4 regions of the Fictibacillus halophilus genome follow, and region 2 is predicted to be linked to each of the others. Evidence: riboswitches for the same ligand, from Rfam matches in the RefSeq annotation. Region 2 holds a riboswitch; each other region holds the start of a gene.

What was found. Region 2 has a riboswitch for S-adenosylmethionine ahead of I5J82_RS15430 (sulfite oxidase-like oxidoreductase). Riboswitches for the same ligand answer to the same signal wherever they lie in the genome.
Region 1: it holds a riboswitch for S-adenosylmethionine, as region 2 does, so the genes downstream of both, I5J82_RS07250 (homocysteine synthase) here and I5J82_RS15430 (sulfite oxidase-like oxidoreductase) in region 2, are expected to answer to the same signal.
Region 3: it holds a riboswitch for S-adenosylmethionine, as region 2 does, so the genes downstream of both, I5J82_RS16845 (LLM class flavin-dependent oxidoreductase) here and I5J82_RS15430 (sulfite oxidase-like oxidoreductase) in region 2, are expected to answer to the same signal.
Region 4: it holds a riboswitch for S-adenosylmethionine, as region 2 does, so the genes downstream of both, I5J82_RS01590 (PLP-dependent aspartate aminotransferase family protein) here and I5J82_RS15430 (sulfite oxidase-like oxidoreductase) in region 2, are expected to answer to the same signal.

What each region holds. Positions count from the first base shown of each region.
Region 1 covers NZ_JAEACF010000001.1:1,400,842-1,408,351, reverse strand. Annotated here, with positions in the region: gene I5J82_RS07270 (GntP family permease) at 1-1,322, opposite strand, end outside; gene gntK (gluconokinase) at 1,340-2,878, opposite strand; gene I5J82_RS07260 (GntR family transcriptional regulator) at 2,922-3,656, opposite strand; gene I5J82_RS07255 (polysaccharide deacetylase family protein) at 3,915-4,700, opposite strand; gene I5J82_RS07250 (homocysteine synthase) at 4,902-6,215, opposite strand; SAM riboswitch class I at 6,333-6,437, opposite strand; partial or broken gene I5J82_RS07245 (sulfite exporter TauE/SafE family protein) at 6,614-7,379, opposite strand.
Region 2 covers NZ_JAEACF010000001.1:3,017,121-3,024,630, forward strand. Annotated here, with positions in the region: gene I5J82_RS15400 (DUF1648 domain-containing protein) at 71-568, opposite strand; gene I5J82_RS15405 (VOC family protein) at 697-1,068, shown strand; gene I5J82_RS15410 (carboxymuconolactone decarboxylase family protein) at 1,116-1,331, opposite strand; gene I5J82_RS15415 (carboxymuconolactone decarboxylase family protein) at 1,380-1,559, opposite strand; gene I5J82_RS15420 (S8 family peptidase) at 1,884-3,059, shown strand; gene I5J82_RS15425 (hypothetical protein) at 3,187-3,402, shown strand; SAM riboswitch class I at 3,467-3,574, shown strand; gene I5J82_RS15430 (sulfite oxidase-like oxidoreductase) at 4,043-4,711, shown strand; gene I5J82_RS15435 (hypothetical protein) at 4,740-5,030, opposite strand; gene I5J82_RS15440 (hypothetical protein) at 5,210-5,401, shown strand; gene I5J82_RS15445 (vWA domain-containing protein) at 5,455-7,386, opposite strand; gene I5J82_RS15450 (ATP-binding protein) at 7,452-7,510, opposite strand, start outside.
Region 3 covers NZ_JAEACF010000001.1:3,301,620-3,309,129, forward strand. Annotated here, with positions in the region: gene I5J82_RS16830 (hypothetical protein) at 1-50, opposite strand, end outside; gene I5J82_RS16835 (hypothetical protein) at 261-440, opposite strand; gene I5J82_RS16840 (MetQ/NlpA family ABC transporter substrate-binding protein) at 547-1,356, opposite strand; gene I5J82_RS16845 (LLM class flavin-dependent oxidoreductase) at 1,381-2,769, opposite strand; SAM riboswitch class I at 2,885-2,986, opposite strand; SAM riboswitch class I at 3,141-3,252, shown strand; gene I5J82_RS16850 (acyl-CoA dehydrogenase family protein) at 3,540-4,697, shown strand; gene I5J82_RS16855 (DUF817 domain-containing protein) at 4,816-5,598, shown strand; gene I5J82_RS16860 (oxalate decarboxylase family bicupin) at 5,768-6,907, shown strand; gene I5J82_RS16865 (C1q-like domain-containing protein) at 7,109-7,510, shown strand, end outside.
Region 4 covers NZ_JAEACF010000001.1:289,540-297,049, reverse strand. Annotated here, with positions in the region: gene I5J82_RS01605 (ABC transporter ATP-binding protein) at 1-79, opposite strand, end outside; gene I5J82_RS01600 (ABC transporter permease) at 95-940, opposite strand; gene I5J82_RS01595 (aliphatic sulfonate ABC transporter substrate-binding protein) at 964-1,953, opposite strand; gene I5J82_RS01590 (PLP-dependent aspartate aminotransferase family protein) at 2,047-3,837, opposite strand; SAM riboswitch class I at 4,023-4,138, opposite strand; gene I5J82_RS01585 (hypothetical protein) at 4,315-5,424, opposite strand; gene I5J82_RS01580 (nitroreductase family protein) at 5,748-6,395, opposite strand; gene I5J82_RS01575 (hypothetical protein) at 6,485-6,709, opposite strand; gene I5J82_RS01570 (hypothetical protein) at 6,796-7,317, opposite strand; gene I5J82_RS01565 (YflT domain-containing protein) at 7,424-7,510, opposite strand, start outside.

The DNA.
Region 1 (7,510 bases), 1.6 Mb from region 2:
ATAAAACCTAATCCGGCAACAGAGATAATGGTTTCTAATAAAGTCCATGTTGCAAACGTTTCTTTCATACTCAAGCCAAAATATTCTTTGAACATCCAGAAACCTGCATCATTTACGTGTGATGCTATTAAACTACCCGCTCCTGTTGCAAGGACGACTAATGCAAGGTTAACATCTGTTTGACCTAATAACGGAATGACTAGACCCGCTGTTGTTAATGCAGCAACCGTTGCAGATCCTAACGAGATTCGAAGGATGGCTGCGATAATCCATGCTAGTAAGATTGGAGAGAATGTTGTATCTTTAAACAATTCAGCTACATAATCACCAACGCCACCGTTGATCAATACTTGTTTGAAGGCTCCGCCTCCACCGATGATTAAAAGCATCATTCCGATATGTGTGATAGCTGTCGTACATGAATCCATAACTGTTTTAATCGGTATGTTTCTAGCTAATCCCATCGTATAAACGGCTACAAGTAAAGAGATCAACATGGAAGTTGAAGCGTCACCAACAAAGCGGATGACTTCAAATGTCTTTGAGTCTGCAATACCCATCGTGTTTTGAACAAGTGTGATCACAGTAGCGATAGACATTAAGATAACAGGAAGCATGGCTGTAAATACTGAGATACCAAATGAAGGAGTATCTTCTAATTTAAATACTTTTTGTTCACCTAACGAAGCAATATTTCCTGTTTTGTTGAATGAGTCAGGAACAATCTTTTTAGCAATCTTCGTGAATACGGGTCCAGCTAGAATAACAGTAGGAATCGCAATGATAAAACCATAAAGCAGTACTTCACCAATATTAGCTCCAAATTCTCCTGCAATTACCGTTGGACCCGGGTGAGGAGGTAAGAATCCGTGTGTTACTGAAAGAGCTGCTACCATTGGAATTCCTAGATAAAGAATGGAAACGCGTAATTGTTTTGAAATGGCAAACACGATTGGAATTAATAAAACAAGACCTACTTCAAAGAATAAAGCGATACCAATGATGAACGAAGCAACAACAATTGCCCATTGAATTTTCTTTTCACCAAATTTTTCTATAAGTGTAATAGCAATTCGCTGTGCACCGCCAGCATCAGCGATTAGTTTACCTAGCATGGCACCTAGACCGAAAATTAACGCCAAATGACCGAGCGTTCCGCCTAAACCTGCTTCAATGGATTTAACGATTTCTCCTAGTGGCATTCCAAGTACTAATGCGACACCAAATGAAACGATGATCAAAGAAATGAATGTGTTTAATTTGAAATACATGATTAATAACAGTAATGCTAAAATTCCACAAGCTACAATGAATAATGGCATGATAAAACCCCCTGATGTTAGTTTTTTCTATTGCTTAAGCTTCTTTGGTAAGCGGCAATACGTGAATAATCTTCTTCTAGTTTTCTAGATAAACTAATAAAAATAGGCAATAATTCTCTATATTCCTTTACGGCTTCCTCATTAGGCGAGTGTGTGTAAGTACTCCCGATCATTTTAGAAGCTGCTTCAAATGATTCTATTTTTCCAGTTGCATACAAACCGAGAATACAAGCTCCTAAACAGGAACTCTCATAAACTTCTGGTACAGCCACTTCTGTATCAAATATATCCGACATCATCTGACGCCAAATTTCAGACCGTGCGAAGCCTCCAGTCGCTTGAATTCTGCTTACAGGTTCATCCATACATTCAATCAATGCTAGATACACGGTATATAAGTTATAGATGACACCTTCAAGTGCAGCTCTAATCATGTGTTCTTTTTTATGAGACAACGTTAGACCGAAGAAGGATCCTCGCACGTCTGAATTCCACAGTGGTGCTCGTTCTCCGGCAAGATATGGGTGAAACAACAAACCATCAGCACCAGGTCTCACACGTTCTGCTATCTTTGTCAGAATTTCATAAGGGTCTATTCCTAGTCGCTTTGCTGTTTCTAATTCTGATGCTGCAAATTCATCCCGAATCCAGCGCAGGACAACACCGCCGTTGTTTACTGGCCCACCGATGACCCAGTGATTCTCTGTTAGTGCGTAGCAAAAAATTCTGCCTTTCTCATCTGTTTGTGGCTTATCTATAATTGTACGAATAGCTCCGCTCGTACCAATGGTTACAGCAATTTCGCCTTTGCCAATCGCATCAACACCAAGGTTTGATAAAACGCCATCGCTTGCTCCAATAATAAATGGTGTATTCGAATCGATCCCTATCTGTTTCGCTATATCCATTTGACAGTGATTAAAGATCGTTGTTGTAGGAACTAGGGTAGATAATTGATTACGATTAATACCTGCAACACGTATAGCTTCATCATCCCAATCCAAATTTTTTAAATTCATCATTCCCATCGCTGATGCTAAAGAATGATCCACAACATATTCATTAAATAAGCGGTGGAATATGAACTCTTTAATCCCTATATACTTTTTGGCTCTAGCTGCAATCTCAGGCTGATCATTTACGATCCAAGCGATTTTGCTTAATGGACTCATCGGATGGATAGGAGTTCCAGTTCGTTTATAGATCTCATGTCCATTACGTTGTGCTTTTATTTTTCGTGCCCAAGCTTCACTGCGGTTATCTGCCCAAGTGATGCAAGGTGTTAATGGTTGATCGTAATCATCCATTGCAATCACGCTATGCATGGCACTGCTAAAAGATATGAACGAGATAGCGCTGGATGGAATAGAAGAGCGTTTGATAACATTTGTAAGGGTTTGCAAAACCGTTCGGAAAATTTCTTCTGGATCTTGTACCGCTGTAGAAATATCAGGTGTGTGAAGCGGGTACCCGATGTTTTCCTGTGAGAGAATTTCACCGTTTTCATTAAACAATACTGCTTTTGTACTTGTAGTTCCGATGTCGACTCCTACCATATAGCTTCTTCTATGTTGCGTACCGTCGATATCCTTCATTTAATTACTCCTTTTCTTGCTCCCGTGCTTTCGATAGCATTTGTTGTGACATCCATAAATCATCTACTTTTCCTTGAACATCATCAAAGTTTTGATGAAGTGATTGAATCATAATTTTTCTATTTTTTGATGAGATTGCATCAATATAAAGTTCATGGTTTCTCATGATTCGAGAAAGGTCATCGTATTTTTCATTAAAATGCATACGCATGGATAATAAGATGAAGCTTTCCATGACAGGTTTTGTGTTGTTCCAGATCATCGTGATATACGAATGATCGATAGAACGAATAATTGTTTCATGAAATAAGACATCCTGAAGAGCGAACTCGTCAGCATCTTTGTACTTAATTGCAATCTGCATCATTTCTAAAATTTTTGTTAGTTCTCTAACAACGTGATCTGTGTCGTTTTTAACAAGTCGTTCAAAAACAAACGTCTCAATAAGAAGTCGAACATCATAAATTTCTTCTATTTCTTTTTCCGTTAAGCCGACCACAACTGCACCCATGCGTTCTAAACGAATTAAGTTTTCATTTGATAGAACTTTAAGTGCTTCTCGTATAGGAGAGCGGCTTACATTATATTCAGTTGCTAATTTATTTTCAGAAAGCATGGTACCGCTTTCAATGAGTCCCGAGATAATCCTCATTCTTAGTTCACATGCGACACGTTCTCCGGTTGAAGCTTTGGAAAGCCACTTTTCAGGATAAAGAAAATCCTTAGAATCGTTCAACATAAAAACCTCCTTTTTGTAGAACGAGTATACTTGTATACAAGTATTATAGTACAGTGATTTTAAAATGCAAGCGCTTTTATTTAAAGGTAGAAAAACAATTAACTATAATGGATTAGTTTAGAAATGAATAAGGTAAGAGATAGGGGAGGTATAAATTTGGAAGTGAATTTGATGATGAGAGACTAAAATTTATCCCTGCTTATCTGAATAAATAGAAAAGAACAATCTTGTTGAAGAGATTGTTCTTTTCTATTTATTTTATTCAATTGTTAAAGGTACTTCTTCTTTTTTTATTTCAGATTCATGGAACTCATTATATCGTGGGTGCATTTTTAATAATTCATCAACCGTAACAATTTCAAAACCCATTTGTTTGAGCTTAGGAAGGATGATTTTTAATGCAGCAACCGTTTGACTGCGATTACCACCAGAATCATGTAATAGAATAATGTCTCCGTTTTTTAAATTTGTTAATATATGTCTTGCGATTCTTTCAGATCCTGGATTAGTCCAATCACGAGGATCTTGATGCCAAGACCAAAGGATAACCTTGTATCCTTCTTTCTTTAAGATTTTTAAACTGTTCTCTGTAACCGTTCCGCCTGGAGGACGAAATAACTTTATATAATCTGAGTGATGAGCAGGATCTAGAAGGTGCTCGGTCTTTCTTGTTTCAACCACAACTTTATGCCTTGAGATAGTATGAAAACTAGGATGATTATACGTATGGTTTCCGATTTCATGTCCTTCCCTTAGTTCTCTTTTAACAATCTCGGGGTACTTCTTAATCCGCTTACCGATCAGAAAAAATGTAGCGTGAACTCCTTCTTTTTTAAGTATATCTAGAATTTGGGAGGTGTACACTGGATCTGGTCCATCGTCAAATGTAATCGCTACTTGTTTCTTATTTGAAGGGACTTCCCAGATCACATCACCATATTTCTCAACTTCGAAACGATTTACAACGCCTGCATACACTTTAGGTCCGAAAAAAAGAATATGACATAAGAACATAGTGATAATTACTTTTACAATGGTAGACATAAGGAGCCCTCATTCTAAAATTTATTACTATTAGTATTTGTAAGGGGAAACTGATTTATTACAGGCGTAGCTGTCAAATCGGGGATGAACATATTTGAGTTATAGAACGCAATCATGGTTAAAAATTTGCTTTTACAAAAGAAGTTTTGGCAACAAAAAAGCTGTTCAAAGGCTTTCTTTGAACAGCTTAACTGTTGTATTTTACAATCCACTTGGGGAAAGTGAGATCGCTTTTAATGCGTGATCTAAGTCGTAGATTAAATCATCTACTGTTTCGATTCCGATTGAAAGGCGGATTAATTCTGGACTCACGCCTGATTTTCTTTGTTCTTCTTCAGATAGTTGTTGATGAGTAGTGCTAGCTGGATGGATAATCAATGATTTTGAATCTCCAACGTTTGCAAGGTGAGAGAAGATGCTTACATTTTCGATTAACTTCTTGCCTTCCTCAATACCACCTTTTACCCCAAACGTTAAAATAGCGCCTGCTCCTTTAGGCAAGTATTTTTGAGCAAGCCCATAATAAGGGCTGCTTGGAAGTCCTGCGTAATTCACCCAATCAACAGAAGGGTGATTCTCTAGGAACTTCGCTACTTTAACTGTATTTTCCACATGTCGTTCAATACGAAGGGCAAGTGTTTCTAACCCTTGAATAAATAAAAATGAGTTGAACGGTGCAATAGAAGATCCTAAGTCTCGAAGCAGCTGCACACGTGCTTTTAAAATATATGCAAGTGGACCAAACGCATCTGTGTATACAATTCCTTTGTAGCTTGGATCAGGCTCGGTCAAGCCTGGGAATTTCCCATTGCTCCAATCAAATTTTCCAGAATCGATGATTACACCACCGACTGATGTACCATGTCCACCAATAAACTTCGTTGCAGAATGCACAACGATATCAGCTCCATGTTCGATCGGACGACAAAGGTAAGGAGTAGCCAACGTATTATCGACAATGAGCGGAACTCCTGCTTCATGTGCGATATCAGCGATCGCTTGAATATCTGCAACATCGATTTTCGGATTGCCGATTGTCTCGATGTAAACGGCTTTTGTTTTTTCTGTAATGGCATCTTTAAACGATTGAAGATTATCAATCTCAGCGAATTGTGTATGGATGCCGAGCTTGGGGAGAGTTACAGAGAACAGGTTATACGTTCCACCATACAGAGAGGTAGACGCTACGATTTCATCACCAGAGCCAGCGATGTTAAATATTGCATTTGTAATGGCAGCCTGACCGGAAGCAAGAGCAAGTGCACCAACACCGCCTTCAAGCTTCGCGATGGTCTGTTCAAATGCATCTTGCGTTGGATTCATCAAACGCGTATATATGTTACCGAACTCTTTTAGGGCAAATAAGTTTGCTGCGTGCTCTGTTGAATTGAACTGATAAGAAGTGGTCTGGTAGATCGGAACAGCGCGAGCTCCTGTTGTAGGATCTACTTTTTGACCTTCGTGTAATGAAATTGTTTCAAACCCGTACTGTCTTTTTGAATTTTGATCAGTCATTTTCAAATCTCTCCTCAACGTTAATATTTTTATATCCAATCACATTCAGTTTCAACTTATCCCAGAAAAAAAGACCTCTTCCAAAAGAAGAGGTCCCGATGATTTCACCCGATCGAAGTCTCATCTTTCAGAACAATGATTGTTCTGCTGAAATTAGCACCATGCGTTTCCGCTGGTTGCCGGGCTTCATAGGGTCAGTCCCTCAGCCTCTCTGGATAAGAAGATTTGAATATTGAATTAAGATTTATAATACATACGTCCCTATCAATAGTCAACAGAATTTTTTAAAAATTTCGGATTTTTATTTTCAGGATTGACTTTGACCGCATAAATAACTCCAATCGCCCAAAATGCAGCAAGTACAAAGTAGATCGAGAACAACATATTATGGGATACACCAAGAGTATGAAGAAGAGTTCTTGTATTGGTAATAATGATCAGACCTCCCACCAAAACCCCTAGTATGTGAGAGGGAATTAGGCGTACAAGCCAAGCGGCAACGGGAGCCGCAATCACTCCTCCTAGCATTAAAGCTCCGACCCACAGCCACTCAACTTGTTCCCAGCCGAGTGCGATGAAGAAACCGATTGATGCAGATACAGCTACTGCGAATTCGCTCGTATCTACAGAACCGATTACTTTTCTGGTTTTCAGATCTTGTTTTGCCATTAGAACCGGTGTAGTGACTGGGCCCCAGCCTCCACCACCTGTAGCATCTAAAAATCCTGCTAATAATCCAAGTGGAATAAGTTGTTTCTTTGTAAAGGGTTTACCACTCGCTGTTGCTTTCTTCTCTCCAAGCTTAAACAGAAAACGATATAAGATATAAATCCCAAGGATAATTAAGAAGATAGAGATATATGGCTTTATAACATCTCCAGGCAGGTTGCTTAAAAAACAAGCACCTACAAAAGCTCCTATAGAGCCGGGGAGGATTAAACGAAGAACCACTTGCCGGTCAACGTTTCCGAACTTAATATGAGAAGCGCCCGATGCCGCAGTGGTTACGACTTCAGCAAGATGTACGGAAGCAGATGCAGCTGCAGGAGCAATTCCCGCTACTAAGAGCAATGATGTAGATGTAACGCCATAAGCCATACCTAGAGAACCATCAATCAACTGTGCAACAAGACCAATTAGAGCCAATACGATTAACTTTTTCATTTTCTTCCTCCTCAAAATAAAAAGGCCCTTAACAAGTGATGTTAAGAGCCTTCGGTTTACCGATCAGCGATACGGATTAAATTTTAGTTAATACTATATGTTCCTAAAAGATAAAAAGTCAACTGTTTGTT
Region 2 (7,510 bases):
TATGTCCTCTAGGATACAACAGACAAACAAAAAAGAGGACGGCACTCAAAAATGCAACTCATCCTCTTCTTTACTTCCATTTAATTGATCTTACGATGAAAAATGCGATCGATCCGGTAATTCCTACGATAAAAATAGGAAGTACCCACACGCTTAAACCTTCGCTGACTCCTTTTGCCACTTCCGAACATGCCCAAGTCATGTAAACGAAGAAGATTAAGATTTCGTTTTTCATTACGTTTATCATCATGCGCGCATTTTTATATTGTCTCTCGACGTTTTCTTCCGTTAGATTTAAGTAGTTGTAGATGTGCGGGTATTTTTCTAGCACGGTAAGCAGCAACCACGTCACCGCTCCCATCACGATTAAAATCCAAAGGTTGCTCTTACTTCCCCAGCCATCAGGATCTCCGGCTGCATTAAAGTGGGTAGGTACGGTGTCTGGGATAGCGGCCCATTCGGAAATCAAGCTCACGGTTCCCATTACAAGTAAGGTGATTGACGCGATATCTAAAAAGTTTTCGAACCATGTTCTTGGTATTTTAAGTTTTGGTCGAACTTCATACATATTTTCTTCAACCTCCTCCCTCTATCCTATACGTTTTTTTTTCAATAATAAGTTTCGTCATGAATTCAATTGTAATCCACGTAAAAAATATCTATAGTAAAATTATCAGATATTTTAAGGAGAATCTTATGAAACTTGGTGCGTTTTCTGTAAGTTTAAGTGTGAAAGACATCCACCGTTCGAAAGCATTTTATGAAAACTTAGGATTTGAAACGTTAGGTGGCAACATCGAGCATAACTGGTTGATCATGAAGAATGAGGATACTGTTATCGGTCTGTTTCAGGGTATGTTTGAGAAAAACATCCTGACCTTCAACCCTGGTTGGAACCAAAATGCAGAAAACCTTGAAGATTTCACTGACATTCGAGAACTCCAAAAGCAGTTGAAAGAAAAAGGAATTTCGTTATCGACTGAAGCGGATGAGGCAAGTGAGGGTCCTGCTAGTTTGACACTTGAAGATCCAGATGGAAACCTGATTTTGATCGATCAGCATAGATAATACATACAACAACGTCCAGATCATATGTCGATCTGGACGTTTTATTTTTATTCGTTTACTATTCCCATCGCGATTATAAACCAGTTAGCTCCGTTTTTGCTTCCGATTTGGAAGAATAGCGCAATGATCTCTTCTTTTGAAAAATGTTTCGTGAGCCGGTTGTATAATTCATCTGGCAGTTGCCCGTGATACGCCATGATGTGATCAGCGAGTTCGAGAGCTAGCTTCCCGCGTTCTGATAGTTCTGTGTTTCCTTCGTTCATCGCGGTTTTTCGAGAGGACTCATCCAGAGTCCCATAGTCCATGCTTTGTCAGTAGTCGCAGCCGTTGTTTGAGGCCGCTCGCAAGCGGAGCAATTCCATGAGTTCTGGCTCAAGGATGTTGTTCAGTGCTTTGTCCATCTGCTGAAAAGCATCTAGAATGCCTGGTGCGTTCGCAAGTGTTTTCTTAAAGGGCGTTCCTTCAACATCTACTTCAGGTAAACGTGCCATTTTTTACTCCTCCTCAAAGTTCATTATTCATTTTTTAGCTTACATGACTTCTCCAAAAGTTTACATTATTCTGTTTCAGATCACGTCTTTATGTTTCCTTTACAGATTTGTTAAGTAATGTTTACTATCTTAATCATATCTCAAGATAATAAAATAGTTTTACATGTTACGCTTTAACCATAGATAGAAAGTCTCACCTTCGACAGCATTATAGTAAGTTATCATTATTTCTAGATAACAATAAAGGGTTTTGTTGAATGCTGTTGAATTCCTTACCAACTAAGCCTAAGTCCGCTTGGTAAATACATCTGAGGAGTGATTTTTATGTTAAAGCGTTTCGTGACAGTTGCCGCATCTGTACCACTAGTCGTCTCTTTGGCTCTTCCAGCTTCAGCTGCTGAGCCAGCGAAGGAAGCTTCTTTTACACCTTCAGTTAAACAGGAAGCTGCATCACAGGAAATTATCGTACATTTTAAAGATTCTGTTTCAGCTGCAAGCTCTGTTGAAAATAAGGTTTCAAAGTTTGGCGGTAAAGTTGTGGATGTGACGAAAGACTTTACCGTTGTAAAAGTCGATGGCAATGTGGCAGACGCAGTAAAACAATATGAGAGTTTAGAATCCGTGGAATACGCTGAGCCAAACGCTACGTTCCATGCTAGTTATGTTCCGAACGACCCTGCATATAAGCAACAATACGCTCCTCAAAAAGTTGGTGCCGAGCAAGCTTGGGACACAACGCAAAGTTCATCATCTGTAAAAATCGCCGTAATTGACACAGGCGTTGACTACAATCACCCGGATCTAGCCGGAAAAGTAATTAAAGGTGCTGACTTCGTTGATGATGACAACGACCCGATCGATGAGAACGAACATGGTACTCACGTTGCAGGAATTGCAGCTGCGAACACGAATAACGGTGTTGGTATCGCAGGGCTAGCTCCTAAAGCATCAATCCTAGCTGTTCGCGTATTAGACGCAGAAGGCAGTGGTTCACTGGATGATGTTGCACAAGGCATCCGTTACGCAGCTGACCAAGGTGCACAAGTTATCAACTTAAGTCTTGGCGGATCTGTTGGTACGCAAACTCTTGAAGATGCGGTGAACTATGCATCTAGTAAAGGATCGCTTGTAATTGCTGCTGCTGGTAACTCTGGCGTTTTACTTCCGAGTTATCCGGCATATTATTCAAACGCAATTGCGGTTGCCGCTACTGATCAAAACGATAAAAAAGCGTCTTTCTCTAACTTTGGTACGTGGGTAGATATCGCGGCACCTGGTGTTGACATCTATTCAACGACACCAAACAACCAGTATGCGAGTTTCTCAGGAACTTCCATGGCATCACCGGTTGTTGCGGGTGTAGCTGGACTTCTGGCCGCTCAAGGTAAGAACGCTTCACAAATTCGAGCAGCACTTGAGGATACGGCAGATCCTGTAACAGGCACTGGCACGCTGTTCCAAAACGGTCGTGTGAATGCAGCAAAAGCCGTTCAGCAATAGTCATTACAATTTCAAAACCTCTAGAAGTCTTATATTTTAAGACTTCTAGAGGTTTTTTTGTTTAGAATCCGCTCATTATTGAAAAACTGTAAACAGAAACAGCTGTAAAGAGCGGAGGATTTTAGCTATGTTTGGTCTTGGTAAGGGTAAGCAAAAGAAAAAAACGTCTCAAGGCTCTGGCAAGAGTGAGTCGACGGAATCAGAAAAAAGGCAGAGTGAAAAAGAAGCGGAAGAAAAAATCGTTTACTTTTTCTTAATCAGTACAGCGGTTTTTGGCGTTGTCGTACTGTATCTTGGTATTTCTCGTGAGATGTCTTTTGTTGCTGATTCTTTTCTAAGTTGATTTTTCATGTACGGATTGTATAATAGTTGTAACTTTTAATATCGTTTAAAGCCGATTTATCGGTCTCTTATTTCGAGCAGGCGGAGGGAATTAGCCCTATGAAGCCCGGCAACCACCTATTTTGTTAGGCACGGTGCTACATCTAACAGTTTTACAGACTGAAAGATAAGAGGATGTGAACAGAACCATTCGTCCTCTTTTTTTAAAAAAAGAGGGCGTTTTTTTGTTGGATGCTGCTCTATCATTAACTTCATAGATAGTTGATTGGAGCGGAAGGTGTGAGACTCCTCGAAAATTGAACTTCAAATTTTCTTCGTGCGATGTGTCGCTGCCGAAGCCTTCCTTGTCCTGCGGGATCAGTGGGACAGTCCCAAAAGTGAAAGTGGCTCGTCCAGCCCCGACAAGCAAAAGGCGAACGGACTAGGAAGGCGTTTGTTTGCCTTTATGACCGTTTGACTTTTGACCTCGAGGGGTTAGCCACTGTAGCTAGACAGGTGAGACTCTTAACAGCGCAATGCGCTAAGAGGCTCACCGCACACTCCGCGGAAAGCGAGCAACCTGGAGCGGAAATCAACCGCATCCAAAAGCATCTTGAGATTCAGCAATAACTTTTTCACAAGTAAAGAAAGGATGTTCATGTATGGACCTTAACAAAGCGGACCGCATTAAAAAGATGCGTGTCCCAGAAGCCGATGAAAAACTGGATGACCGCTTGCCTCCTGGGCAGGTTGAAACAAAAAAGTTCCCCATCCTTCATGAAGGAGAAGTTCCTGTTTACGATATGAAAAAATGGTCGTTATCTGTAGAAGGACTCGTAGGAAAACGTGTCGAATTTAGTTTTGAAGACATCATGAAGATGCCTCAAATGACAGTAGTCCGTGATATTCACTGTGTGACAAGATGGTCACGGTTCGACAATGCGTTTGAAGGTGTTAAATTTACGGACTTTTTAAAGCATTTTGATGTGGATCCAAAAGCAAAGTATGTAATGGTCCACGCTGATTACGATTATACGACGAATGTTCCGCTTGCAGATCTGTTACGCGATGATGTTATTCTTGCGCACTCGTTTGACGGCAAGCCCTTAACGGACAAGCATGGATTTCCGCTTCGCCTAATTGTTCCTCATCTTTATTTTTGGAAAAGTGCCAAGTGGATTCGCAAGTTCGAGTTCTTGGAAGAGGATCAGCCAGGCTTTTGGGAGCAGAACGGCTTTCATATGTATGGCGATCCGTTTAAAGAAGAACGATTTTCGAGCGATGAGTTTGAGATGCCTGAGGATGAGTGGAAAAAGAAAGAGTATGATTGATCTCATAAGAAATAGAGGGGAAAATTGTTTACTTTCTTCCCCTCAGCATTTTAATCTCATTTTTTAACGCCGTAATTTGATCTTGGATGTCTTTCATCTGAGCTTCTTGTTCTTGCTGGTCTTTTAGGTCCTGTGCTTGATCGATATACACTTGTCTGAGAGCGATCGCTGCACTGAACGTTGCTAAGAAATCCCCCGCGGTCACAAGCGTTGAGGCGAGTAAGGCGAGTTCTGCAGCAAACGTGGTACCATCTTTATTATTTGCTAAATATTCTTCTTCTGCTTCTGCTAAAATGACGTCTACTACACGTTGATTCACATCATTCACTCCTAACACACGAATATGTAATACTATATGCGTTTGCCCTGTTTGCGGTGCCCGATGTTCCTCCTTTCCTATTCTGATTTTCGAAACGTAAAAATTCGACTTTTTTTCGTAAATTGTTCTTCATGTATAGGCATTTTGACCGATATTATCCTTACTAGGGAGGTTTGGCGATGGAACAATGGCTGTCTTTTCGTATTCCGTTCGATATCATTTCCATTTACATCTTAATTGCCGCAATCATTGTGGTCGGCATTTTCTCAAGCCTGCTTCGAACAGCCTTACCAGAATGGTCTGTCAAAATCTTTAGCTACACAGGGTTTGTTGGAGTAATCTTTGCTTGGCTGAAGCTATTGGAGTATTGATACATACATAAAAAAACGCCTCGGGGTTTGCTGCCCCCAGGCGTTTTGGCGTTTTATAGCGATTTAAAAAGCAGCTTACGAAGTACGGGCATCAGATAGTCGACAAGCTCTGAAGCACTTGGCACAACTACGTTTTGCGGCCCATAGATGTTCTGCATCAACTTCTCTTCTTCCTCTGTGATCTCTCCGTTCGCGATAAACATCCCGATCGTCTCGATCCCAAGCTTTCGTGTACGGGTGACCGCTTCGTGTGTATCAAGTACTCCATGCGATTCATAATCAAAAGCCGCTGGTTCTCCGTCTGAGAAAACAAGTAAGACTTTCTGTTGCTCTGGACGTTTAGCCAGTTCTTCACCCATACGTCTGATTGAATATCCGTCACGGTTATCTTCTTGCGGTTCGAGCTGTATGATCGGTGCTCCTGATTGATGCAGAGAGTTGCGATAGGAGATCACTTCATGAAAATAGTTCGGCTGATCGTTCGTTGAAGCATCTGCTGCATCTTCCCAAAAGCCAACTACCGAATGCGGTATCCGAAGAGCTTTTAACGTTTCATGAAAAAGCACGATCCCTTTTTGCGTCTCTTCCATCTTGTTGAACATGGACGCAGAGCAGTCAACGAGGAGCGTGAACGTCGTATCGAGTTCTTGTTGAGATTCTTGCTTTTTTCGGAAAAGTCTTGGGTTCTTATCGGTTACGAGTCTTGTAAGCTTCTTTCCGAGTCTTCCAAAGTGCAGATCTTCTCTCGGTGCTGTTCGTTTGTGCTCCATCGTTTTTAAAAAGTTTTGCTTCAGCTGCGAAACGAATGGCGCGATCTCTTGGTTGTATTCGTCATATTGAGCAATTTCGTCTAGTGTTGCCGGTTTTGCTGGCAAAAAATGCTCGGTGACATTTTTGTTCACTTCTCCGTATGGGAAGTGGTTTGCAGAGTCGGAACCATTTTGGTTGTTGTCGGTTTCGGCTTCATGCTCGTTTTGGGTGTCGAAGTCGTTGTTGTCTGTACTTTTGGCGCTCGTTTGAACCGATCCGAACACCGCGTCACCACTCTCCGCTTCCCTCGCACCTTCTCCTAACAGATCCGTGTTGGTCCCTTGATCAAGGTCCATTTGTAAAAACGAATCTTGTGGATCAGATGTTTCATCATGCCAAGAGGAATGAGACTCTTTTTCTTTATCGTCTTTGTCCTTGTCTGAGTCTTCATCCTTGGTGATCGTTTTCTTCGTTTTCGTTTCGTTATTGCGCGTGAGGTCGTCAAAGTTTTGATCGCTTTCACCTGTATTATCCGCTTGCTGCGACTGATCACTAAAACTGCGGTATGCGGTTTTCATATCGTTAAAGTTTGTATGTTTTTGAGTGATAGCAGCCATCTCGGTGATGATCGCCGCAATATCTTCAGTCGATTTTGCCGTTGTAAGTTTTGACAGAAATGATCGCAATTCTTGATAGACATCTTGCGTTTCTTGTGGCACGGCTACAAATCGTTTGTTCGCTAAAAGGATGATATGACAAAAAAGCGCATCAAGGGTACGCTTTTGCTGAATATGTTTTCGGTACTCACGGTTGTAGTGAACCTGGAACGTTTCTTTTCGAAGCTTAAAAGCATGCTTCATCCCGGGTCGGTTCTTCACGCAGATCTGCTCTAATCGATAGTCTTCTGCAAAGAGAAGGACCTGCTTGAGAAATTCCCGGTGAGGATGAGATTTCAGCTGCTTCAAAGTGCCCCAGATCACGTGGTCGTCCGTGTGAAACTGAGTTCCATAGCTGCGCAAATAAACATCCGATTTCCATCCTTCAAGCTGAATGTCGCGTGGGTACGGGTTCCAGAACTGGCTAACGTGTGTAACGCCGCTGTTTCGTTCGAGGTATGAGTGATACGAGAACGAAACATCCATTTTATCCACTTTTGAGAGTGAGCGGGAAAGATCGATCAGTTGCATGTGAACAAAAGAATCAATCTTCGTATCCGCAAATACTAGGAATTTCATCTAGGGAAAACCTCCAAAATCGTCGTGGGAAATAAATTGTATGGGGTCTGACCCCATTTCCCAGCTTACGCGAACAGGGTTGCGGCAACGTTAGCAACGAGGACGCGTTCGCGCGCATCTTCAA
Region 3 (7,510 bases), 280 kb from region 2:
AATGTTTTTATTGTTTGTTTATCTTCTAATCGATACTCTAATGTATTCAATTATAACCCTCCCTTTAAAGATTAAAATATGTTCTGTCTAATTCCCCTTTGGATTTTAACATAATTTGTAATTTTAATTGTAAAAAAATTGAGTATGTTTACGTTTTTTTACCTAATAAAAATAATAAAGCCAACTCAAGATTTGCAGAAAACAAATCATTAAGTCGGCTTTTTAACGTTTATAGTAAGAATGAATAAGTCTTATTGTTCTTACAGATCTAAGAGATTTTGCTGGCGTCTCGTCTTTTTAGATCCGTTCACCTGATTGTTGTTTGGATTGAAGATTTCTTCAATGTATCTTTGATGCCAATCACTAGTAAAATCTTTATCAGAGCAGATACAGCCACTTAAATCATATCGGAAAAGGCCACAGTGCGGGCAGTTACTCATATTAATCCCCCCTTGAGTCAACATAACGTATTCTATGTGCATTTAAGAGAGTTGGTAACGGCTTTCGTACAACTTTCCATGAAATAAGATGCCGAATTTTTAAAAGTTATTTGTTCATCCAATCTGGCTTATGAAACTCTTCAAAATCACTTTGTATGACTTTTTTGAACGCATCTGACTCTACTGCGGCTTTAAGATCTTTTGCCAGCTGTGAATTCTTATCTTTCTCTAGCACCACGATTCGATTGATGATCTCCTCTGGAAGTTTATCTTTTACAAGCGCATCTTTTAAATCTAGACCAGATGATAGAGCAAAGTTTCCGTTAACCGCCGCAAGATCTACGGAGTCTAGCGTTCTTGGTGTTTGAGCGGCTTCAACAGGCTGGAACTTCAAGTTCTTTGGATTTTTCGTCACATCTTTTTCTGAGACTCTTAACGGATTTGCTGAAGAATCGATCTCAATTAGTCCATTGTCTCTTAAAACAGTAAGTCCTCTTGCTAAATTCGTAGGATCATTGGCTAGTGAAACCGTGCTTCCAGGCTTAATTTCGTCTATAGACTTGAACTTTTTAGAATAGATACCTATTGGTGCAGTAGGTACCGTAATCACTGATGCTAGTTTCATATCATTCTCTTCTGAAAATGCGTCCATGTACACTTTATGCTGAAACAAATTCGCATCTAATGAACCGCTCTTTAAAGAGATGTTTGGTTGTACATAATCATTGAACTCTTTCACTTCAACGCTGTATCCTTTTTTCTCTAGGTATGGCTTCACGCCTTTTTCAAGCATGTCGCTGTAAGGCACAGTTGCGCCGAGCGTGATCTTCTTACTTTCTGTTTCACCCGATGCGCCACACCCTGCTAGTAAACCTATCAATAAAGCTGCTGTGATGAATATATTCAATCGTTTCATATGTTTTCTCTCCTCACTCACTCTTTATTTACTTTCTGTTAACACCGGTCTGAATCTAGCTGCCGGATGATCGCTAGGCAGCAAAGGTTGTCCGGGTGTGAATAATTTTTCACGCAGGGTGCCCCTGTTGTACTCTTTTTTGTATAATCCTCTTTCTTGAAGAACGGGTACAACAAGCTCTACAAAAGCTTCTAAATCTCCTGGTGTTACTAGGTGATTTAGGTTGAAGCCGTCCACGCCAGACTCTTCAAACTGCTTTTGAATGCCATCCGCTACCTCTTCTGGATTGCCGACTATAAAGCTTTTGTCCGGTGATTCGAAGCGATTTAAAACCTCTCCCACTGTTAACGGTTTAGGAGCATCCGTAGTGAGCGTAGCGGCTTTATAATGTCCGCCTTCTGTTGATTTATTGTACGAGAATGGAAGGTCCGGATCTAACTCTTCATACTCAGCAATATCATAACCACTTGCTCCATATTGAGCTTTCGCTGCATCTGCACTCCAAACACTTGCATACGCTTTAAACTTTTCCTCCGCTTCTTGTGTCGTTCTTCCTACCACCACGTTTAAGAAAGAAAAGATCTTTATGTTTTCTGGATTTCGACCGTGTTTGATAGCGCGTTTACGAATATCATCCGCATAAAAGCGAATTCTCTCAGGCGTCGGGCCACCTACAAAAATACATTCAGCATGCTTTGCTGCAAAGTCTCGACCACGCTCAGACGTTCCCGCTTGGTAAATCACAGGTGTCCGCTGCAGAGAAGGCTCGCTTAAGTGAGGTCCTTCAACGCTGAAGTATTGCCCTTCATGATTGATCTCATGGACTTTTTCAGGATCCACCAGTTTATTGTTTTCAACATCTTCTACAACTGCCTCATCTTCCCAGCTGCTCTCCCAAAGCTTATACGAAACATCTAGGTATTCATCCGCGATGTTGTACCGTTCATCGTGCTTGATCATATTCTGCAGTCCAAAATTTCTCGCCGCGTTTGGCAGATAAGAAGTGACTACATTCCATGCGATTCGTCCATTTGTTAGGTGATCTAGCGTAGAAAAACGACGTGCGTTGCCAAACGGCTGTTCATACGTTGTGCTCACCGTCACAGCAAAAGACAGATTCTCTGTTACGCTAGCCATAGCCGACACGAGAAGTGCCGGATCGTTTAAAGGCACTTGAAGTCCGTCACGAATAGATGGAGCTTTGCTTTGTTTATAAACGTCGTAAACCCCTAACACATCTGCAAAGAATACAGCATCAAACTTGCCTCTTTCTAAAAGCTTCGCATACTCGATCCAATAGTTCAGATCCTTATAACTTCTATGTCTCTTGTTCTCCGGGTGCTTCCAAAGGCCATGAGAATTGTGCATGGCACTTGTCATCTCGAACGCATTTAACAAAATTTCTTTACTCAACATACATTCCTCCATATCCAATTTTTTGTACCCGCTCCAAGAGAAAATAAAAAACCTCTTCGGCAATGAGAAGAGGTTTGAAAATACGTGAAATAAACATACGTATATAGATCTCCTCTTATCTTTCAAGCTTTCGCCTGCTGGAATTGGCACAGTCCTAAAAATAGTTGTTGCCGAGGCTTCAAAGGGCCAGTCCCTCCACCTCTCTCGATAAGGAATCGAAAATATTCAATTTAGTAACGAAATATACAGGAATAAAAATAGCCTGTCAATGGAATTTAGAGAAATAAAATAATTTTCTTAACAATCAGTTTTTAGTTGACAGCGGTTTGCTTTATCCTCTATAGTGGTGACTAATAATTAAATAATAAATCTTATCAAGAGTCAGGGGAGGAACTGGTCCTACGATCCTGCAGCAACCGCTTTGTTAAAAGAAAGGTGCTAATTCCAGCAGATGTTTTTAGAATGTCTGATAGATGAGAGAGCGTGTAAGCATATGGAATCTGCGTCCTCTTTCGTCTTTGAAAGAGGGCTTTTTTGTGTTTGTTGTTATTAAAAGTAAGTACTTGAAAGCTGTTGATTTCCGTTTCAGGTGCTCGCTTTCCGCGGGGCAGGCGGTGAGCCACATTCGTTCGTTTCACTCTTAAGTGTCTCACCTGCCCACCTGTCCCGCAGGAGTCTCGCACCTTACACTCCAACCAACAAGTCACTGTAGTATAAAAACTATGTAAACAAAAATCACTACATGATAAAAAAATCAGGAGGGAACCATGAGCTTACCTTTGAGAAAAACCACTGAGATCAATCATTTTGAAGAAGCGATAAATACCGCTTTAGCACTGAAAGAAATTTTTAAGAATCGGGCAGGTGTTGTAGATCAAGAAGGCGTTTTTCCTTATGAGAACTTTCAAGATTTGAAGGATGCAGGCTTTCTTTCTCTTACCATTCCAAAAGAATATGGTGGTAAAGGGTTAAATCTGGTTGAGTTCTTAACGATTCAAGAGCATTTAGCTGAAGGGGATGCTCCTACTGCTCTTTCTCTTGGGTGGCATTTGGGTACTCTTTTAGAGGCGGCAGAAAACCGGCATTGGAATGGTAACTCGTTCGCTGATCTTACCCGGAAAATTGTTGAACAAAAAGCACTCATTAACCTGGCACAAACAGAGCGTGCGACGGGAAGTCCTTCTCGGGGCGGTATTCCTACTACAATTGCAGTCAAGAAAGCAGACGGATGGTTGATCAACGGAAGCAAAGCTTTTACTTCTATGGCAGAAGCCCTTGATTACTCAATCGTTACAGCTACCCTCTCAGAAACCAACCATAAAGGATTTTTCTTAGTGAATCATCGGGAAAAAGGAGTTTCTGTAAAAGAGACTTGGGATAGCATCTCGATGAGAGGGACAAAAAGCGATGACCTCCTTTTGAAAGACGTTTATGTACCCCAGGAGAACCTTCTCGTTGTTGAAGATGGGAAGAACATCGTTCCTAAAGGCTGGTATTTGCAAGTGCCAGCTGTATACCTTGGAATTGCAAGAGCCGCGCGAAATTATGCGATTCAATTTGCATCTGAATATAGTCCTAACACTTTATCTGGACCGATCTCAGACGTGCCAGAAGTGAGAAGAAAGATTGGCAAGATAGAACTTGAGCTATTCCAAGCAAGAACGATTCTGCATGCCGTTGCTGAAAAATGGGTAAACCACCCTGAAGAACGGCAGAATCTAGGAACCGAACTCGCTGCCGTTAAGCATTCTGTAACAAACAGTGCGAACAGAGTCGTTGACCTCGCAATGAGAATCGTTGGTGCTCGAAGTCTTTCTGTACAAAATCCGCTTCAGCGGCACTTTCGCGATGTAAGAGCCGGTCTTCATAATCCACCAACAGATGATGCGATTGTTTATTCGTTAGCAGATGCAGCGCTTAAGTAATAGAAGTCAACTGACAGATTCATGTTAAACTCAACATTTTTTTGTATGATGAGATTTAAATCACCATAGGTTATTATGGATACAATATATTTCCATATTGATAAAAGGTGGTTTACTCATGAGGGCGCTTCTTACATTCACTTATTTACAAGCACTTTCTTGCATCTTTCCAGTCATTATCTTTGGTGCGTTAGCTCTTTCAAAATTCGTCAGCATTCCGTTCATCCCTCGATACGACTTCATACTTCTTCTTTGTCTCGTCACACAGGTTGCCATGATCGTAACGAAACTTGAAACGGTAGATGAACTAAAAGTCATCTGTGTCTTTCACTTGATCGGCCTGGCTCTAGAGCTATTTAAAGTTCATATGGGGTCTTGGAGCTATCCTGAAGAAGCCTATTCTAAGATTTACGGTGTACCTCTATACAGTGGTTTTATGTATGCTAGTGTTGCGAGCTATATTTGCCAAAGCTGGCGGAGGCTAGACCTTCAGATCAAGGGGTGGCCGAATCCCCTCTTTTCTTTCGGGATTTGTGTACTGATCTATTCGAACTTTTTTACCCATCACTACTTGTTTGATGCCAGATGGATTTTGATTCTGCTTTTATTTCCTATCTTTTATAAAACCGTTGTTCATTATACGATCAACGAACGGGTTTATAAAATGCCAATCCTTCTTTCTTTTTTGTTGATTGGATTTTTTATCTGGATTGCTGAAAACATCACAACGTTTCTCGGAGCCTGGCAGTACCCCAATCAGGAAGCAGCTTGGTCTCTCGTGCATATTGGTAAGATCAGCTCATGGTTTCTGCTCGTAATCATCAGTATCATTATCGTGGCACAATTAAAACGCATTAAAAGCCACCAAGACGATATTTTTACGCATACAAAACACCTTTAAGTGGCGGTAAGCTTTTTAGGTGTTTTTTTCTTTGTTAAGATCCTTCTCAAGAAATTTGCATGTTTAAGATGTCCTCTCCATATGAATACAGTGATGACGTTTGAACCTTCTATAGAGAGGAGCTCATCACGTGGATAAGAATAATAAAGATCAACAGCAACGAAGACAAATGCAGATTCCGCAACCAATTCGCAGTGATGGTGCGGGTGCGACCGACTTAGGACCTCGTGACATTATGCGTGATATACAAAATCCGGATATGTTAGTTTCTCCTGCAACAGATGCTGGAACTGTACCGAACTTACGATTTTCCTATTCGGATACACATATGCAATTAAACTTTGGAGGCTGGTCGAGAGAGATTACGGTTCGTGAGCTTCCTGTCGCAAAGACGCTTGCTGGTGTAAACATGCGTCTGACCCCAGGTGGTGTAAGGGAGCTTCATTGGCACCAAGAAGCGGAGTGGGCTTATATGATTTTAGGCCGTGCTCGGATTACATCGGTTGATCAAAACGGCCGGAATTTTATCGCCGATGTGGGTGAAGGCGATCTTTGGTACTTCCCTCCCGGCATTCCTCATTCGATTCAAGGACTTGAAGAAGGCTGTGAGTTTTTACTAGTATTCGATGATGGGAATTTCTCTGATCTCAGCACATTCTCTATTTCAGATTGGTTTGCACACACACCGAAAGAAGTTCTTTCAGCAAACTTCGGTATACCTGAGAGCGCATTTGCGAACATTCCGACTGAACAACGTTATATCTATCAGTCTACCGTTCCGGGTCCCATTGAAACACAAGCTATAGCTGATCCATATGGAACGGTTCCGTTAAGCTTCACGCACCGCTTAATGGCTCAAAAACCACTCGTTACACCCGGCGGAACCGTTCGTATCGTAGATTCTACGAACTTCCCGATCTCACAAAGAATCGCTGCTGCTTTAGTAGAAATAAAACCTGGCGGAATGAGAGAGTTGCATTGGCATCCGAATAATGATGAGTGGCAATATTATTTAGCTGGTCAAGGGCGGATGACCGCTTTCGCTGGAAATGGAACGGCACGAACGTTTGACGTAAGAGCTGGTGATGTGGGATATGTTCCGTTTGCATTCGGTCATTATGTGCAGAATACAGGAAATAAAAGTTTATGGTTTTTAGAAATGTTCAAAAGTGACCGTTTTGCAGATGTGTCCTTAAACCAATGGATGGCTCTAACACCTAAAGAAATCGTGCAAACGAATGTGAACGCTAGTCCTGAACTCATGAATTCCCTTCGAAAAGAAAAATGGCCTGTGGTGAAATATGATTAGCTAGGAGTAAACAATGCCACCTTTAAACAGCGATTAGGACCCTCTAATCGCTTTCTTTTATTCTTTCTAGTAAAACACCTTCCCCTACACTATTTATATACACCACTTACAACTTGTCCGCATAATCTACTAGTAATAATCTATTAGATTATTCTCTGATCTAGTTTCTAGATTAGAGTGAAAATAGGAGGGAAAGTTTGTATGTACGACCATTATGATCAAAATCCGTACGCACATATGAAACGAGATTGTGAGTGCAAGCATAGAAAGATTCAGCCTTGCCAAAAAGTTTCCGCATTTAAAGCGGTTAAAGATCTGTTTCAATTTATTTTAGGCTCCACACCAAATCAAGTGATCTATCCCGTAGAAGTTTTTGATAGCAATAATGAATACAATCCAGACACATCAACGTTTGTTCCAAAGAGCAACGGCATTTATACGTTCACAGCTAGTATTTTTTTGCCGATTTATACAGGAACACCGTATTCTGCATTCGTTGGCATTCGAGTGAATGGTGAAATTGTTGCAGGTAATCAAGAAACAATTACTTCTCCAAATGCAATCGTAGCTACTTCATCACTCGTCGAGTTAAGAAGAGGCGAT
Region 4 (7,510 bases), 2.7 Mb from region 2:
CCTTCACAGAAAGATTAATGTCTTGAAATCCAGCCGTACGTTGATTAAATGTTCGTTCTAAACGATTCACTTTCAGCATCTGTTTCCCCTCCTTCTATCCTTGGTTAGTTATACTGTCTTGCCATTTTAGTGAGCGATGTTCGACCCATTTTAGTACTGCGTCCGTTATTTTACCTAAAGCTGCAAATAGCAAAATGCTCGCAATGACGGTGTCTGGTGAGTACGTGTTCTGACCTACTACTAGCAGATAGCCTAGTCCTTCACTTGCTCCCATAAGCTCTGCCGCTACTACAAACATCCATCCAAGCCCGAGACCGCTACGCATACCCGTAATAAACGATGGCAATGCAGCAGGCAAAATAATGCGTTTTGTTAGCTGGTAGGGTGTTAACTGATAAATTCTTCCGACCTCGATGAGCTTGCGGTCAACACCTTGAATTCCAGCAACAATATTTAAATAGACAGGAAAGAATACACCAACTGCGATTAGCGAAATCTTAGAAGGTTCGCCGATCCCCATCCAAAGAATAAAGAGCGGTACCCAAGCTAGAGAAGGTATAGAACGAATGGCTTGAAACAACGGATCTAATAGTCTTTCTGCTGTTTTTGCATAACCAACGATCGCGCCAATTACGACCGCTGCTCCCGTTCCAATCGTAAATCCTAAGAATACCCGGGTCAGTGTAATAGAGATATGGCCGAACAGTGATCCATCTTGATACATACTAATAATTTTCTCTAAAATAATGGTTGGTGCAGGCAACAGGTGCGCAGCCAGAAGTCCCATTCTAGCGGCGATTTCCCACGCAACTAATAGAATGATAGGCAGGATCGAACCTACCAAAATCCCTTTACCTAATTGAAATAAACCTTTCGATGAAGAGAGCTTTTGAGGGGAAGCTCTCTGTGCTACTTTCCACTTATGTGTTTCAGAAATCATCGACACTTCCTCCTCTCTCTCATTTATTGGTTGATCACTTTTTCTGCGAACTTCGGATTGATCAATTTTTTCACAAGATCTTCGATGTTAGTATCTTTTTTGACAATCTCTTCTTTTTGGAGAACTTCGCCTGCAGCCGATATAGCTTTTTCATGCTGTGATCCTGGAACAGGTTCCTCGAAGTTGTTTCGTTGGAGTTGTTTTTTTGCGACATCTTCTTTAATCCCCGCTTCTTCAGATAAAAGTTTTGCTGCTTCCTCTGGATTTTCAATCGTCCATTTTCTTGCTTTTTCGTATAGTTCAATCACTTGTTCTACTTGCTTCGGATGGTTCTTAGCAAATTCAGAGCGTACATTCAACGTGCCATACGTATTAAAATCTGGATTGCGGTAAATATACGTTGCACCAGATTCAACTTCTGTTCTAGCCATATGTGGATCTAAACCAGCCCAAGCATCCACTTGCCCTTTTAGTAGAGCGTTCGCCCCATCTGCATGTTGTAGATTTACAATTTGTACATCCTTTGCAGAAAGGCCAGCATCTGCAAGTGCTCGTAGTAAAAAGATGTGCGGATCCGTACCAAACGTTGCAGCTACTTTTTTGCCTTTCAAATCCTTTACATCTTTAATCGTTGAACCATCTGCACCGACAAGCGCTGTCCATTCTGGCTGAGAATAGATATAAACCGACTCAATTGGAGCACCTTTGTCTTTTGCGATTAAAGCTGCCGCACCAGCTGTCGATCCAAAATCAACGCTATCTGAATTTAAAAACTCAAGCGCTTTATTACTTCCTTGACTTTGAACCCATTCTACTTCTATGCCTTCTTTTTTAAACGCCTCTTCTGCCCAGCCAAACTTTTTAAGTGCCAGACTTGTTGGAGAGTAAAAGGCATAATCAAGTCTGATCTTCTCTGGCTTTTCACCTTCTTTAGCACTGCTAGAACAGCCCGCTAACACTAAAGCGCCAGCTATGCTTAAAGCCAGTGCTGCTTTCTGCCAAATCTTCTTCATGTATTTCCCTCCACGTTTATCCCTTTTTGTATGATTATTTTTGTGAGTTACTTTTGAAAGTCGTTGACTTGTGCTCCATCAGCAATTCTATTTTTAAAGTTCACACGCATACGTTGAAATGGTACCTCTTAGTCGTTGTGCTTCTTTATACGTACATCTGTTATGCACCACATCAATTCCAGCTTCTTTCGCTATTCTTGCGGCTTCTGGGGAGATGACACCTTCTTGTAGCCAGAACACTTTTGGCTGTGTGATCGCTGCTTCTTTTGCAAGCTCAATCGCTGCTTCTGGACTTCTAAATACTTGAACGACATCAATCGGAAACGGAATGGATTTTAAATCTGGATATGCTTTTTCATCAAGTACTTCCGTTTCTCTTGGATTAACAGGAACGATTTTATAGCCAAGACGCTGCATTTTTCTAGCTAATCTATGGCTAGGTCTTGCTGGGTTGGAACTGAGTCCAACAATCGCTAGTGTTTTGGGACGCTGAATTTCCTGACCGTTCTCTACTGCTCTATATAGTGAGGATTGCAATGCCCAGCGGATAACACCTTCATCATTAATCGTGATCTCCGTATTATCCGATCCGATCCCTGTTGCCGTTTGTATCGCACGATCAAGATCATTCGTAAGATCTTTTACGGATTCAAGTCCAATCGATAACCGAATAAGTTCTTCTGTTACGCCAGTTGCTACTAATTCGTCTCCGCTCAGCTGCTGATGAGTGGTAGAAGCAGGGTGGATGATCAATGATTTTGCATCCCCAACATTTGCAACGTGTGACCATAATGAAATGTTGTTGATGACCTTACGACCTGCATCACGCCCACCCTTGATTCCAAAGTTTACGATCGAACCAAAACCATTGCTTAAATATTTTTTAGCAAGCTCATGACTTCTGTGCGAAGAAAGACCAGGGTATGAAACCCAATCTACCGCTGGATGTTTTTCCAGATATTCAGCCACTTCTTGTGCGTTTTTCGCATGTTTTTCCACTCGTAAGTGAAGTGTTTCTAAACCTTGTAAAAGAAGAAATGCATTGTGTGGACTCAAGCATGCTCCAAAATCTCTTAACAGCTGTACGCGTAATTTAGTCGCAAAAGCTAACGTTCCAAAGTCATTTGCGTATCTTAATCCGTTATAGCTGTTATCTGGCTCAGTGAATCCTGGATATTTCTCTGAGTTCCAATTAAAGCGTCCTCCGTCTACCACAACACCGCCAATGGCTGTTCCATGTCCGCCGATCCACTTTGTTGCTGAATGGATTACGATGTCCGCTCCAAAGCTTATCGGTTTTGTTACATATGGCGTTGCAAATGTATTATCAATAATTAGAGGTACACCGTTCTCATGCGCAATATCTGCCACTGCCTCAATATCTAATACGTTAAGACTCGGGTTACCGATCGTTTCAGCAAAAAATGCTTTCGTGTTTGGAGTAACCGCTTTTCTGAAATTCTCTGGATCCTCTGCATCTACAAACTTTACGTTAATTCCGTATTTCGGAAGAGTAGTAGAAAATAGGTTGTAAGTTCCTCCGTATAGATTCGTAGCTGCAATAATTTCATCTCCTGCATGTGCGATGTTTAAAACGGCAAGCGCGATTGCTGACATTCCAGAAGAAGTAGCTACAGCTGCAACCCCATCTTCTAGAAGAGCAACCCTTTTCTCGAAAACATCAACCGTTGGATTTCCGATTCGACTGTAGATATTTCCTGGCTCGTCGAGTGCGAAAAGGCTTTGCGCATGATCTGTATCAGAAAAAACATAGGAAGTAGTCTGGTAGACAGGTACTGCTCGTGATCCTGTCGTTGGGTCAGGCGCTTGCCCCCCATGTAATAGCAATGTTTCAATATCGTATCCATCAAAAGATTTTGTCATTATAATCGCTCCTTCTTATTATCCAAATTAAATCTATAGGAAAACTAGGGATAAAGATTAATGCTTTTCCCTTTTGCTATATTCGATTTTAAAAATGAAATAAGTGACTAAGTGATGTTTGTACGTGAAGTATGATAAGGGGAAAAAAGAAAAACCCCCTTCCTAAGAAGAGGGTTTTGGTCCTCCTCTTATCTTTCAGATCAAAAAAGATCTGTAGGAATTGGCACCTTTCCAAACCAAATGTGGTTTGTTGGTTGCCGGGCTTCATCGGGCCTAGTCCCTCCGCCTCTCTGGATAAGAGATATTCAAATTATGTTTAACACATTAACGTGCTGATGTTTGTTTTGTTCTTGAATAGGATTATAGAGTAAGATGTTTTAAAAAGTCAACCGTTTTTTGAAAAATCATAAAAGTAATACAATAGAATGAGTGTTCAACTGTCAGCTTTGAATTAAGATTATGCCCATGCTATGCCGGTTATGCTAATTTTGTTCCACTTTTTTCATCCAACCATTTAAACTCTTCGATCTTTTTTACAAGTACCGTTATTCGATTGGCAATTGCTTCTCTTTCTCCGTAACGAATTTTCTGTTCAGAGGTTAATTCATCAGTCTGAAGCAGATGCCAATGAAGAACAGTTAGATCAGTAAGTTGAATAAACTCTTCTTGTTTCACTCGACGCTTTATAGCTAGATCTCCATTAGAATAACCTTCTAAAAATCCATCAGCTATTCTTTTCAAACGGTCTTCAAATCGATCAAATTCATGTCGCGCATAACGCGGTGCATTAAAGAATGTTGGGAACAAGGTACGGTAATTATTAAGAAAATTCCCCGCGAGCGAATCTCCGCTATATAAGATTGGTACAGGATCGATCAAACAGACAGTACCATCTGAATGCAGCAATATATTCTCTGGAGATGTATCTTGATTAGTAAGTACAACCGTATGATTTTCGATCTCTCTATCTTCCATGCAGGCTTGAAGATCAACTAAAGCTGATGAAGAAATCGACCCCTCATACGTATCTATAAAATTCTTAAAATCATTTATGTAATCAGTGTTTTCTTTCTTCATAGATTCTGAAACATCTGAGTGGTATTTCCCTTCAATATGTTTTCCGTTCCATGAGAGATAACCGAACCCTTTTAAGCCATGATGTGCAGCATTCATCTTGCGAAAGAACTCACCAAGTTCTGCTCCGATATGAAACGCTTCTACAGCCGTTAGTTGATCAAGCTTGATCGCCTTTCCCGCATAAGATTCAACGGTAAATGTTCTGTCTTTTTCTACATGATAGTTGAAAAAAGCAGGGCAGATTCCTGGTTTAACTTGATTAGCTAGCTCATAATATGCTCTAGTCCCTGCATATTCTGAGTGAATGGCTTCTTCATCAAACTCAACGTTCCTTCCATAGGCCTCCGTTTTCGGAAAACGTACGACCACAGCATCCCCAGTGCGCAGCTGAACAAAATAAGCAAGATGCCAAGCTCCTTCACCTAAATATTGAACCTGAGTCGGATCTTTAAGTTCCTCTAACCCGCTTTTTTGCAGTGCATAATCAATCAAGTCAAATGTCTCTTTCATAAGAAGTTCCTCTTTCTAAAATTGAAAATACGTTTCATGAAGCATATATTCGGTAAATGTCGAAAAAAATCCTTTTTTCTTAAGTTATCTTGTAGGTCTGAAGTCTTATGGAGGGATAAGAAACGGCGTTCAAGAGAAAATAAAAAGCGGAGGAGCTTCCATTTTTCATATGGCGCTCGTATTTTTCATATGGCGCTCGTATTTTTCATATGGCGCTCGTATTTTTCATATGGCGCTCGTATTTTTCATATGGCGCTCGTCCAGCATGCTTGTCAGCCGCTGGACGAGCTTTTTTAGAGCTTACATACAAAATTCGGTCGCCATCAATTTACATATGTGACGATTTCTTCTACTGCTTTTCGCGCGAGTTTTTTTGGTTGATCTTGTGGATGTCCGAGTGAAATAACCATGTTAATCTGTTTCTTTGATGGAATATGTAAGAAGTCGCGAATCGCATCTTGCGCCAACAATACGGGGCCAGTCATTGGGCAAGTCCCAAGTCCGCGAGCATGGGCTGCGAGCATCAAGTTTTGAATTGCTAAGCAGCTGCTCTTGATTCCTTCTTCTTCCCAGACTGTTTCTTCGGCAAGTTCGATCGGATCAAAGATTTTTTCACGAAACTTAGATTCGTAAGGAGTGGCTAAACAGATGATTAATACGGGTGCTCCAGAGAACGCCGTTGCATAAGGACCGAAAGAGCGCGTCAGCAATTTCGCTTCCTTCGTTTTGCCGTTTTCTTCAGCCCTTGCTGCCAATTTATGAATAGCATCCCACGTCATCTCTTCGATTTTCTTTACTTTATCTTTGTTTCGGATTACGATAAATTCCCACGTTTGTGAGTTCGTGTCGCTCGGCGCATAACGAGCGCAATCCATGATTTCATAAATGTCTTCTTCAGCAACTGCTTGATCCGTAAACTTTCGGACACTTCTTCTGCCGTGCACGATTTCTTTAAAATCTTCGTATTTCATGATTGTCTCCTCTGGCACATGTATTGGATATTCTATCTGTATTATACAAAAGATTGGAACTCTCTACAAAATACGTAAAAGAACAGTGCCTATTTTGCACTGTTCTCAGTTGTTTCTATTTCTTTTTTAGTTTTAATCCTTAATCCGATCAAGATAAGTGCAGCTCCTAATAATACGCTAACGATATGAATCGGATCCATATTAAGTGACTCTCTTTGGACATTTAACTTCTCTACATACATTCCGAGCAGATAGGTACTGATCAGAACGATTAGTCCAGCGGTAATGAGTCCAGCTTTCACATATGGTTTCATGGTAAAGCCACCTTTTCGCTTTTACATTCAACTTATTCTTAGGAAAAGATAGAATACCATTATTATTAAAAAACATAATAAAATTACTAATTTGCTTTTGCAAGATTCATCCGTTCTTCAACGAAAGAACGCACTTCATCCTCCGCTTTTTTCTTGATAACAAATTCTACATACCTTTCACCCGTATGAAAGCGAACTAACCCCCAGCTCGGGTAACCTGGGTTTTCAGCTTGAATTCCTGTAATCCAATCTACTGAATCGATCTGATTCCAATCATAAAATTTAGTAGCCGATACAACGCCTTTCTTACCGATTGCACCACGCCATATTTGAGTAAAATAAAGCAGTGTGAGGAACACCAGTAAGCAAATCATTAAAACATTAACGGGCATTGAAAGTTTCAACAAACCAAACCCTTGTGTGATGATGACCACAATCATAATCTCATGTGTCCAAAAGTTCTTCTGAGTATACTCTCCACTATAAGAAAGTCCATAGACAGGAACTGCTCTTTTTTTGTCCTTCACATTTTTCAAAAGGTAAAAAACAGCTGCAATGATTCCTATCACGATCAAGATTCCAAAAAATACATTTAAGAAGAGTTCCATGTATTAACACCCCACGTATCTTATATATATAAATACGATTAAAGAATGGAAAAAGTTTCAAAATATTAAAAAGACACCTTCAAAAGGTGCCCTTTAAATCAAACTGTTATTTTCGTTCAACCATAACTAAAATCTTGCCATCTTGTAGATCTTGCATATAACTCTCAGCATCACTTTCAGAAACGTCCATATT